Regions from separate parts of the Sporosarcina sp. SG10008 genome, predicted to be linked through region 2. Evidence: a T-box and tRNA genes for the amino acid it is inferred to sense, from the RefSeq annotation. Region 2 holds a T-box; the other holds one or more tRNA genes.
The links. The T-box of region 2 lies ahead of metG (methionine--tRNA ligase). A T-box ahead of a tRNA ligase gene usually reads a tRNA of that ligase, here a tRNA-Met.

Region 1 (6,699 bases), 2.3 Mb from region 2:
AACCAACGTAATCTGCTTTTAAGTCTACTTTTCGGCCAGTTGGCTTATCAAGGAGAGTAACAATTTTAATAGAATTCGCTTTTCGGTATTTCATCAGTTCGACAAGGTAACTTAATGTTTTCCCGCTATCGATAATATCTTCAATAATGAGTACATCGCGTCCTTCAACACTTGTGTTCAAGTCTTTGACGATTTTAACTTCCCCTGATGACACTGTTGCATTTCCGTAACTTGAAACATCCATGAAATCGAGTTCGATATAAGCATCGATACGCTTAATGAGGTCACTCATGAAAGGTAATCCACCTTTGAGCACACCAATCGCTAGTACATACTTGTCTTGGTATTCTTCTGTCAATACCGCACCAAGTTCACGGATTTTCTCTTGAATCTGTTCTTCTGTAATTAGTACCTCTTCGATATCTTTCCCCAACATCGAAATTCCTCCTCTTTCATACAGATCATTATAACTTTCTTGTACTAACTATGTACTTACTTTGATCTGTCTTGTGTCGTGAAAATATCACTCCGTACCGCACTCCTGGAACTGCACAAATTTCACCTTGCGCTGTAATGATTACCGGCAATCGGTCGCGTTCTGTCATGCCAACCTTTTCGTCGATAAACAACCTGGATAAACGTTTCGGGTGTGTCATCCCCGACAACAAGATTCGATCCCCATCCTCTCTTCTCCTGATAGACAAGGGAAGTGCAGAGTGAGGCAAGTCAAAATACATGATGTCATCAGTATCCATGAATAACTCCGTATCGAGATTACTCACTTCATTCCAATAAAGCTGAAAATCATTTCCCCAACGGGTCCAAACGCCTTTCGGCAACACTTTTTGCAACTCCACTTCTTCAATTGATGTATCACGAACGAACGTCAGCACGCCGTATTCCCGAATGAATCGGTAACCGCGTGGAAGGTGAATGGATACATTCCCGTCTTGCGAAGATAGATGGTGTAACAGTTGACTTATAAGCGCGGAATTATATTTTACGGGCATAATTTCCCCATTGTAAAGATACCTCAATAGTAGTGTAATTATCCGCCTTTGTAAAGTTTGGTGCATGCGGGAAAAAGCATTTCCGTCGACGACAGGCAGGCCCGCTTCTGTGAACTTAGTAATTTCATCAAAACGTTCCTGCGCCAGCATTTCAAGCAATTCTTCATCTTCCTGTAGATAACCAGACATTCTCACTGCATTTTCAGCAGCTCCCGGGTTTTCATCCAGAATAAACGGAACGATTTTGTGACGGTAACGATTACGCAGATAGGCATCACTTTCATTACTTGGATCTTCTCGAAAATGTAATTCATGCTCTCCAACATATGAATAGAGGTTCGCTTTCATAGCCGGAAGGAAAGGTCGAATAAGAATTCCACCTTCAACTTCACGCTTCACCGACATCCCCAATGGCTGACTGCCTTTCGTTACTTGCATCAAGACCGTTTCCAACTGATCTTCTGCGTGATGTGCCGTTGCTAAAACATCATAACCGTGCTTTGTCATGATCTCCTCGAAAAATGCATACCGTCCATTTCGGCAGACAGCTTGCACATTGCCACCGTCTTTCTCGATAATAGCCGGAACCGGTACACTTCCGCCAAAAAAAGGAATCCCATACACTTCACACAGCCTTGCCACAAATGTGCCGTCTGCCGCGGACTCTTCTCCGCGCAAATTATGATCGACGTGAATTGCGGCAACTTCAATCTCCATGCTGTCTTGATTTGAAGCCATGAAATGTAAAAGCGCTACCGAATCTACTCCACCCGAACAGGCGATTAAAATACGGTCCCCCGGAGCGATGAGTGACCATTCCTTGATAAAACGGAATATCGTCTGTTTAAATTTATCCATTGCTCCGCTCCCTCCTCTTTTCTAATTTATTCTTACTCGAATTTTACCATAGAATATCTAAAGGAGGGGACTCACTTACTTACATATTCATCCGATGACCCTTTCCCGGGAAATAGTTTGTGAATAGGGTGTGAAACTTGACCACTTCGGCAGAACATGATCGATTTTCATAACTAACACAGTACGATCGTCTCCAATCACACCAAACTTCCGCTCCATTTCATGCATAATACGGTCTGCAATTTTGTCACATTCGAATCCTCCATATTTTTCAAGCGTACTGTACAACGACCTCTCTTGCTTCTCAAGCGGGATATCCCCATTAAAAATCCCGTCCGTTAACATAAGTATAATGTCTCCTGACTTCAACTCTTCTTTTTTTGCCTCTACAGAAAAGGATGGAAGAAAACCGACAGGGACCGATTTGCTATCCAGTCTTAAAAAGTCGTCACCGCGTTTAATATATGTGCTCATCGATCCTGCCTTCCAAGACCAAATGCGACCATCTTGCAAATCTACGAGGGCCAGATCAAGCGTGGCGTACATATCATCAAGCCCATTCAAAGACATCATATAATGCAACGTATGCATGGCTGTTTCAGGATCCATTTTCCGGTCCAAACATTCTCGCATTAAACGAATTACCTTTCGACTCTCACGATATGCATTTAAATCCTGGCCCATTCCATCCGACAACAAAACCGCCGTCAACCCTTCATGAATTGGGAACACTTCATATGCATCACCGGCGTGAAATGTTTCGCCGCCTGCTGTTGCCGCGATACCATAATCAAGGGTAAAACGAACTGCCGAACCAAACGTTAGTTGTATATGTGGAAAAGGGTCCTGTAAAACGGCAGATTTGGCGACCCGGAACGGCTCATCGTACATTTCTTCAAGAATCGGCAGTATAAATCTTTCCGCAACTGTCGTATCCGTTTCAAAATCAGATCTTTTCTCAGGAATACAGCAGATGATGCGACGCGCACCCCTCTCTCCTGGTAAAACATCAATCTGGAAGTACTCAATACCTTTCTCTTGGAGCCGTTTTGCCAAATCTTCCTCGGCAGGCTTATAAACAGTCAAATCTTCTTTTACTTCATTCATGATTTTGTCCAGATGGGTGCTCATATCACGCAACTGGAGGGCAAGCATTTTTCGTCCATGCTGAAGTTGTCCCGTCAATAAACGACTGGCAGCTTGTTCCTCAAGTTCCGTAACTAATCCATTGAATCGGACGCATTTATATTTAATCTTTTCCTCAACACGATGACGCTTAGCTTTTTTCGTCATAGAATAGGTCATTTCCCACTCACTAAGAAGCCCGCCCATATCATTATCTGCACCTTCCCAGCACTTGGCATAACGGAAACAAGACTGGCAAGTTTTTGGAATAACCTGCTGAGGTAATACATCTGCATTATCGTGGGGGGAAGATCGGTCGCCAACAAGCGTCGACATAAATTCAGAGAACTTTTTGAAATCAGCTAGTTGATCATCGAGCCGCTCTGCTAACCATTTTTGTTGTTTGTCAGTAGTCTCTGTATTCTCCGGATAAAAAATGCGTTTAATCGACTCTAGTTTTTTCGAAGGGATCAGTAAAAAAATAATCGTCGCGGTTGCGAGTGTTATAAAGTGTGAAGTATCAAGAGGCAAGGTCAGATCATACATAAGGAAAAATCCCGATACAGAGGCCCCTCCTAACACGATGCCAATTTTCCCGAAACGGCGGAGTGTGCCTGCAAAAAATCCGGTCATACCATACACCGCCATCATTCCAGTGAAGGACAATTCTGCTACCCCCACAATAGCAGCGATGATCATTGCGATTGTTGTTGAAAATGGAAGCCCCCCCACAAGCGCCGCAAGCAAGATTGTCAGATGAATGAGTGTACCTGAAACCGAAACAGGACCTAGCATAAGTCCACTCATTCCAGTTGTAGCCAGCGCACCGACAAGGCAAGCCGCTCCAAGTCGTTCAGGTGTCCATTTACCAAAGAAGATTCGATCTGCGGCAGGAAAAGCAACAAAGAGGAAAAAAGTCATGAACAAAGCAAGAACTGCTTCAAAGCCAATATATAATTGAACATTTACTGGTGGTTGCCCGATATGCATTATGAACTGCCACAACACTTGAACAATGATAATGCATCCTGCCACTGTTAGCGGTACTGATTTTCGCATGAGCGGATATTTAATTACCGCATTAAATAACGCGAGCATCAATAGATGGATAACAGCCTGTCCAAGACCAAGGAATGCACTTCCAAACATCCCACCAATGAACACCCATATGAGATGCTTTCTGAAGCGAGCCCGTGCAAGTGCCCACACCGGCAAGAAAAAAGGAACCGCTGCATCGAATAATACGGCTTGCGACAAGAAAAAAGATCCAAACAAGAATAGAGTCGCAACTAAAATATGCATTTTTCGTTTTCCAATCATCTCGACATACATACCAATTGGATGGCCCACTGGACGTGCTAAATGATCAATTAGTTTCATTCCTCATTCCCCCTATGTCTGCTATGCCTTGAGTATACATAGGCAGATGGAAAGAAATTGTCTGTTCATGACAACAAGAAAACAAAATGTTTCGACTCATTCCGAACTGTTTTTTCTTTTTTCCTAAGACGGGTTGACACTGCATTGATTCACTTGTATTATAAGTATTGTTGTTCTGATCAAGCGGAAACAAGTGCTAACTAGAATATACGAAGGCGGCGTAGCTCAGCTGGCTAGAGCGTACGGTTCATACCCGTGAGGTCGGGGGTTCGATCCCCTCTGCCGCCATTTATGAAATGCAGATACAACCGTCCAGGAGTTGGACAATAAATCACTAAAAAAGCAGTTCCTACATCGTGAATTCACGATGTAGGAACTGCCTTTTTTTGCAATGAAAAAATGCGCGATTGTTTGGGGAGCTGTGACGGTTTATGTGATTTCCCGTGATAGTTTCGTCATTTACCATGACAGTTCAGACGATTGCCGTCACAGTTTCACCATTTACCATGACAATTCGCGATTGCCATGACAATTCTCCGCACAAAAAAACAGTGAACAAGGGTCATTCCCTTTGTTCACTACTTTCCTTCATACTATTCGTACACTTTTTCATGAATTGAAACAGCTAGCAAGTTACCCTCTGCTTGCGCCACGGCCACCGCGTTTCGATTCTGTCGCTCTTTTCAAAGTAGAGAGACGCTCTTCGCTATCTTTCATGAACTTTGCCATTTTTTGTTCAAAGTTCTCTGGGCGATCCATAGCAGGACGGCCACCACCTTGACGCGGACGTTGCGGGCGCTGAGGACGTTCTGGACGCTGTTCAGATTCAGGTTTCGCTTTTCTAATCGACAACCCAATTTTACCATCTGCACCGACGTTCATCACTTTCACTTCAACCATGTCACCGACTTTAAAATGATCGTTGATGTCCTTGACATAATTGTCCGCCACTTCACTGATATGGACCAGGCCTGTTGAGCCATTCGGTAGCTCAACAAACGCCCCGAAGTTTGTGATTCCTGTTACTTTACCCTCTAGCTTGCTGCCTACTTCAATTGACATAAAAAAAATGCTCCTCCTTAAAATTTAAGCGGGCCCCGCGCTGGGAGCCTTGCAACCGTATTAATGAGCCCTGCAAATTGCAGGATCCTTACTTCCATTATAGCCAATAAAAAAAGAGTGTCAATAAGACTACTCTTTTCCTTTGTCTTGTTCATCTGTTTTTTTATTGTTTTCGGGTATTGAAAAAATGATTTCGCTCTTTTCAGACAAGAAATATTCCTTGCGTGCAAGCTTTGCGATATAGTCATCATCATTCAATTTCACAAGTTGTCTTTTTAGCATTTCTTGTTCTTCCTGTACCCCTTCAAGCTGGGCCAGCACCTCGACTTTTTGCAACTCTTTCGCTGCCAACGTCTGTTTCTGGTTGATGAACATATTCGTCAGACCACCTAGAATAACGGCTGCCACAATAGCAAACACAGCCAGTCTACGGTATAAACGGACTTTCCGCGCATTCTTCCTAGTCTCTTTCTTTTGAAGTGAGCGGACATATTCAGTTTGAATCGATGCGACCCTTTCGGACGATTTCCTCTGCTGTTTCTGTTCCACGTCCTGCACTTCCCCTCTTCACACACTACAATTTGTTAGTCCATAAATTATATATCATTTCACCCTTCTTTTAAAGAGTTTTCCGGAAATGATACGGAATATTTTAACAAATGGTGTAAAGAGGACTGCAAAGACTTTCACTATAAAACGAATGACTAGACTGATAATAGATACAATCAGACGCACGAGGAACAAGAGCGGCCTTATTAACAACACCAACAAGATCCTCCCGAAAAACCGGAACGGCTTATAAAAAATAGTTACGTATAGCAACATTCCACTAATCTGTGCAACTGGATCATATATCCGCCACGCCCCATCCCTGACGAGATAAAGGATGTAAAACGTCCAACATCCGACGAGTACCCATCCAATGACTTCGAGCCAAACCGCACGCTTTCGAATAATCGATTTCTTCCCGGCGTGCGCGGTACTTGTTCCAATCATGTCCATGAATGCCCCAGCAACAATGCCCGTCCCAATCATAGCAAGCAGGCTAAGAAATTGAACGGATAGACTCATCCAAACAATTTATGGAGGAAACCTTTTGAACCTGATTCTTCTTCATCGTATTGAATAGTGCCGACCGTTCCTTCTAGCGTTAGAAGCCCTTTATCGACATCGAGATGAACAATGCGCAGTTCCTCTCCCCGGATTTGCAATAATCCTTGCGATGTTCGAACGAGAAATTCTTCCTGATCGAAGCGGTCGATTG
Region 2 (6,699 bases):
TCATCCGCAATATGATGCAGCGCATATGTGCTTATAATAAAGTCATACTTATTGACTTCAAAAGAATCAGGTAAGCCCTTGGTAATATCCCACTCCACCAAATTTGCCATTGGCATTTTAGACTGAGCTACCGCAATCATCTGAGTAGAAAAATCTAAACCATCTATGCGATGCCCATTTTCATAAAGTCGACTCGTTAAAACCGCTGTGCCAAACCCTATATCTAAAATGGTTGATTGTTGCTTTTGCATGACCTCATTAAAAATAGTATTCAATATTTTTTTGTATCCAGCAAACGGATACAAATTATTTTCTTCACTTACTTGTACTGTTTGATCATAGTCATTCGCCCATAAATTAAATCCTAGCTGATTTAACATGAATGCTCCCCCTATAATTCGAACGAGCAATCGAGCATTTCTTTTTATTTAAAAATAGTCTTTTTAAATAATTTAATTTACCCGATTAGTCGCCGATCGTTTCCCCTAAGACGTTGCATCGATAGATAATAGTAGTTTTTTTCATAATAAACTCCACCTTTCATAGATACATAGATATTATCATAATATTCCGCATTTCGGAACCACTCAATATGAAATGATTTTTTTGAGGGATATAGCGTAACTCATATTTTGTGAAATAGTTTAGTATTGAAGACTTTCTGACAAAAGATTTAGCCTTATCCAGCATTTGATTTTTCCCATCAACGCTTCCTAGGGAGTAAGCCCTTGATGTTATTAACTTACAACGTTGAATAGCGGTTTAGTTATTGTTATACTCTCGAGCCTTTGCTTATATTGCATTCAATTTTAACTTTTCTAATTCGATCTCTATCTGATTTAAATCGATTCGTTCAAATAAAGGACTTACTTGAAAGGTTTGATATATTGATTTTTCTATGGGTTCCCAAGTAAATGGTGCTAAATTCAACATTGCTTTCACTTTATCACTTGAAAAAGGTAGGAATGGCGATAATAACTGAGCACAATTTGCAATAATATGCACACATGTAAGTAAAATATTCTTGCACTCTTCCCTGTTCTCATGGATTTCTTTCCAAGGTTGTTTTGTATCAAAGTATTTATTTCCGAAGCGAATGGTTTCAAAAATCGTTTCAATCGCTTGTTTGAAATGACCTTGTTCAATCAAGTGACCAATCTCACCATATCTAGATTGAGTCATTTCTACAATATCTAAATCCAGGTTACCAGAAACAGCCCCTTCAAATGATTTGTCAATAAACTTCAACGTCCGATTTACGAGGTTACCGTAAGCACCAAGAAGCTCAGAATTATGACTGAAAATGAATTCACGCCACGAAAAATCAGCGTCTCTATTTTCAGGTGCATTTGCAGTTAGAAAGTATCGAATGGAGTCAGGATCATAACTTTCCAAAATGGCGGGAACCCACACAGCCCAGTTTTTGCTCGTTGATAGTTTCATTTTTTCTAATGTTAAGTACTCGTTTGAAACGATATGTGTTGGAAAAGCGTCCTTTCCAATACCCGATAAAATAGATGGCCAAATAATCGAGTGGAAGGGAATGTTGTCTTTCCCATGTACATAGTAAGATACGGTCTCTTCATTCCAAAAAGCTTCATCACTTTGATTAGTGTCAATCGCCCATTGTTGACTGGCCGAATAATAACCTGATACTGCTTCAATCCAAACGTATACTTTTTTATCCTCATAACCTTGTACTGGGACACTAACTCCATTTTGTAAATCTCTGGACACAGCGCGGTCATGTAAACCTTCTGTCAAATATCTTTCTGATAAATGGATGGCATTTTCTCTCCACGCTTTGTTTGCCCGAACCTTCTTAACTTGCTCTTCTAGCTCATGTTGAAATGAACTTAATGAAAAGTAGAAGTGTTCCGTTGCCTTTGTGGTTGGTTCATTGCCACAAATTTTGCATTTACGGTCAATTAAATCAAGCGGATCAAGGATGGTTGAACAATTATCACATTGATCCCCACGAGATGGATGTCCACAGTTCGGACAAACACCCTCCACATACCGATCCGGTAAAAATTGGTGGTCAAACTCACAATACGTTTGTTCAATCTCTTTTTTATAAATATATCCATTCTCAAGTAGCTGCAAGAAAATCCGCTGGACAACTTCATGATGTTGTTGACTATCCGTTCTGGAATAAAAATCATAACTAAATCCCAGTATCGCAAAGCTTTCTATAAATTCTTGATGATAGCGATCTGCGATATCTTGAATCGCTAGCCCTTCTTGATTGGCCCTAATCGAAATAGGTGTACCATTACAATCGCTACCTGACACATATAAGACGGATTCACCCTTTAGTCGGTAATACCTCGCTAAAATATCCCCCGGTAACAACGCTGCGATATGGCCTAAATGCAATGACCCATTGGCATATGGCCACGCACCCCCAATTAAAATGCTCAAACGAATTCCTCCTTTTTAGGGCATACAAAAAACCCCGCCACTTATCGTATCGATAAGGACGAGGTTAATATTTCACTCGTGGTACCACCTTAGTTCACAAATAGCTCACGCCACTTGTCTTAGTAAGTACGTCGCTACAAATCCTGCGAGTATACTTTGACATTTGTAACAAGTGCCAAATCTTGTTGCAGCCTACTCATCCGCGGATTTTCAGTGCAAAGCTCGGAGATCATGTTCATCAGACTAGTTTGCTTCATTTCCACCAACAGAAGCTCTCTATATAACATCGTCTCATTACTTTTCCTCGTCATTGCCGTTTGATATAAGGTTTGAATTGATTATAGAGAAGTGTGTGTGTAAATGCAAATAATAAATAAACGTATTTCGTGGTCATGTTAACCATACTTGTATCACAACGTCAGCGATACACTACAGTGGATTATTACAAGTAAAGGAGTCACCATGCATTACATATGGGATTTGTGAATAATGAGTTGCCCCAAAAATTATTTCGATTGTAAAACTTAATCCAGTTACTTTTATGTAAGTTATTTCCTTATTTAGACTTTGCCATTTTGAGAACTTATATTCATTGTAATTATAATGTATTCTGTATAATTATATTTAAAATCTCTAATTTATCCAAGTCCTTATTGTTATTTTTTGTTCTTCTATAGCCATCTTCTAGCGATTTATTATAGACTTTAACGAAATCCAAAATCGTAGGTAAATAGTATTCTGAACCAGCATCTTCAAATAGGTTTAAACTTGTATAATCTACATCCGCAAATTCCAATAAATCTTCCGTAAAAGCAAACCCAATTTTAATATCATTTTTAATAAATTCATGTTCCTGTAAGTTAACCATTCTATAGCCTAGCTGTTCCATGGTATGTTGGAGAAATTTCCATTTTTCTTCTAAATAAGTTAAGGGCACAAGTATATCAATATCTTGAGGAGAAAAGTCGATATTTGTTACTTTTCCAAGACCTAATGAACCATATAAGACGGGTACAATGTCTAACTGTTGGTTTAATAATCCAGAAATACATATAAATTCTTCATATAAATAATGTTCTCTATTCATAATTTCCCCTTCTATCAGTCAAAACTATATTTATATATAGTAGTAACTTTCACTCGTTTTTTTTGCACAGAAATCGATTCGGTATTAAAGTTATTTATCATCTTTTGGTGAAAATTTAGCACTCTATTTTCCACTCCACTCATGAACTAAAATACTGTATAAAAGGGAATCACGCCATCCATCTTTTAGTAGTAAATCCTCACGTATTCTACCTTCTTTTGTCATGCCTATTTTCTCTAGCACCTTTGATGAAGCAACATTTCTTGGGTCGCATGTCGCATAAATACGATGGAGATTAAAATTTTTAAAACTGAATTCAATTACCAATTTCGCTGCCTCTGTTGCATATCCCATTCCCCAAAAATCTGGATTTATAATGTAGCCAATTTCTCCGATTTTATTGCTATAATCTTGGATATTTAACTCAGCTGCCCCAATCATGTTTCCGTTTCCCCTTAAAATTATGGCAAATACAAATCGACTTCTTGGTTTCTTTTTTGCATCTACAATAACTTGTTTTACAAACTCTTCAGATTCCTCCTCAGAGTTTGGTCCCCACGGTTGGTACTGACACACTAGTTGTTGCGATGCATATTTATGAACATCTACCCAATCTTTCTCTTCAATTTCTCGCATTATTACTCTTTCACTTTTAAGATATTCCCCAATCAAAAAAATCCCCATATCTAACTTTCCCACTCTCCTCTTCGTCAATTTTAATAAGGTTCAAGTCATTTTTTATTTAAAGGCTTGGAACCTTGTCAGTTCCTCTTCAATTCCATTCATAATGTCAGATGCTCCTGTTGACTTGTTTGAGCATACAACAACTATTTGAGATGAATTGGGAAAATAAGCGGAGTGAAAGCAAACTCCAGGATCATAGCCCATTACATGATACTTAAATACACCTTTTTCATTTTTCTTAATCCATATGCCATATCCATAAAAGCTATCTTCATCGACTTGAGTATGAGCCGTGAGTAACTGATTGGTTAGTACCTCATTTAGAAGTCGATGGTTCATCAAGGCTTCCCATAGCCTAACCATATCTTTTGCTGTTACATATGCTCCGCCATCCGAACCGCCTTTTACTGGTAGTGAATAAATATTCGTTTTCCATGTTCCGTCTGAATTATCTATATACCCTAAAGCAGTCCCTTGCGGAAGAGCATCAAACGCAAAGTATCCTGATTCTAACATGCCGACTTCTTTAAAAATACGTTCTTCAACGTAGTCAGTAAAGACAAGTCCACTTACTTGTTCAACTATCAAACCTAGCAAAATATAACCTGCATTATTGTAGTGAAACCGCCCTACTTTCGGAGATTTCATGTGCTCATTTTGAAAAAGTGGCAAAAAGTCGCTCAAACGTCTTAAGTGATACATCGGATTTTTGACCCACAGTTCCTCAAAGTCATCCATGACTTCTTCATCGAAATAATCTGGCATTCCTGTAGTATGCGTCAGTAAATGGTGGATGGTTATCTTTTCGTCTAAATACGGAAAATCTAAATCAAGACATTCTCCTATAGTCGTATCAAAAGATAGTTTTCCTTCTTCTACAAGCTGACAAATTGCAATTGATGTGAAAAGCTTACATCCAGACGCTATTCCATATCGAGATGTTGTTTGATTTTTTAATTGTTCAGAACGATTGGCATAACCATAGCTTACATCTGCCAAAATCCTTTCCCCATCTTTAACAAATACAGTACCTGAGAAATGATTACTACTTTGAATTTTTGCAATCTGCTCTGTAATTTTTATGTTCACTTTTATTCCCCCAATGTATCTGTTTTAAGTCATATCTTTGCTTCAACGTAAGTTAGATAGTTTATACTCTTTGACAAATTCCTCGTAATCCAATACTTCAATTGCATCTGACCAATGCCTAATGAAAATAACAGGTTTTCCATTAGCCTTGAAATCCTTAATAACAATCTTGATTATTGACAGCTCTCTTGAAAATTACCGAAATTCACTATTCCATTTTCCCACCAACTTTTCCTTTGATAGATAACTCTTCTAGAATGGTGATAACTTCTCCTGCTATTTAGGGGGTCGTTCTCTGACACTTTTTTTTGAAAAATCGTGTTAATGCCAATCATCTTTCCAAGGCGGGACCCCCGCCTTATATTCCCGCATTTGTTATACTAATCGTATTAATCATTTAGGGGGTTAAAAACATGGCAAAGTTATTTGAACCATTTACAATACGCGATGTTGAATTTAAAAACCGCATCGTTATGTCACCGATGTGTATGTATTCGAGCCATAACGAAGACGGAATGATTGAGGATTGGCATAAGACACATTACGCCACACGTGCTGTCGGTCAAGTTGGCCTTATCATTGTTGAGGCTACAGCAGTACAACCTGCGGGACGAATTTCCTCACAAGATCTTGGCATCTGGAGCGACGACCATATTGCGGGATTAACAGAAGTGGTCCATCTCATGCAGCAGCAGGGCGCGAAAACGGGCATCCAGCTCGCACATGCTGGACGTAAAGCGACAGTCGACGGCGATATTTATGCACCGTCCGCAATTGCATTCAATGAAAAGTATAAATCGCCTGTTGAAATGACTTTAGACGATATAAAAACGACTGTACAAGCATTCAAGGAAGGTGCAATTCGTGCGAAGAAAGCCGGGTTTGACGTCATTGAACTCCATGGTGCACATGGCTATCTTATTAATGAATTCCTGTCGCCTTTATCGAATAAACGGACGGATGATTACGGCGGCTCTGCAGTAAACCGCTATCGCTTGTTACGTGAAATTATCGAAGTAGTTCGCACTGTTTGGCAAGGTCCCTTGTTCGTCCGAATATCTGCACATGATTATACTGACGGAGGCATGACGTCCATTGCGTACATTGAAATGGCGAAGTGGATGAAAGAGCAAGGCGTCGATCTAATTGATGTTAGTTCCGGAGCGGTCGTCCCAGCCGCAATTGATTCATTTCCTGGCTATCAAGTGAAATTTTCGGAAACAATTAAAGATGGTGCCGATATATTAACGGGCGCAGTTGGCCTGATCACAACTGGTATCCAAGCAGAAGAAATCTTGAAAAACGGCCGTGCCGATATGATTTTGCTGGCACGCGAACTATTGCGCGACCCGTACTGGGCATATACAGCGGCAAAAGACCTCCGTGTTGAGATCCAGTCGCCGAAACAGTATGAG

Region 1: it encodes a tRNA-Met, which carries the amino acid that the T-box ahead of metG (methionine--tRNA ligase) is inferred to sense. The anticodon was not compared.

The regions. Positions count from the first base shown of each region.
Region 1 covers NZ_CP172607.1:3,981,172-3,987,870, forward strand. The annotation lists gene hpt (hypoxanthine phosphoribosyltransferase) at 1-436, opposite strand, end outside; gene tilS (tRNA lysidine(34) synthetase TilS) at 465-1,868, opposite strand; gene ACGLYD_RS18765 (SpoIIE family protein phosphatase) at 1,956-4,373, opposite strand; tRNA gene ACGLYD_RS18770 (tRNA-Met) at 4,588-4,661, shown strand; gene ACGLYD_RS18775 (S1 domain-containing RNA-binding protein) at 5,007-5,435, opposite strand; gene ACGLYD_RS18780 (septum formation initiator family protein) at 5,565-5,984, opposite strand; gene yabQ (spore cortex biosynthesis protein YabQ) at 6,039-6,506, opposite strand; gene yabP (sporulation protein YabP) at 6,503-6,699, opposite strand, start outside.
Region 2 covers NZ_CP172607.1:1,644,383-1,651,081, reverse strand. The annotation lists gene ACGLYD_RS07890 (class I SAM-dependent methyltransferase) at 1-380, opposite strand, end outside; gene metG (methionine--tRNA ligase) at 793-2,424, opposite strand; T-box leader at 2,476-2,744, opposite strand; gene ACGLYD_RS07880 (hypothetical protein) at 3,023-3,511, opposite strand; gene ACGLYD_RS07875 (GNAT family N-acetyltransferase) at 3,635-4,195, opposite strand; gene ACGLYD_RS07870 (serine hydrolase domain-containing protein) at 4,250-5,284, opposite strand; gene namA (NADPH dehydrogenase NamA) at 5,698-6,699, shown strand, end outside.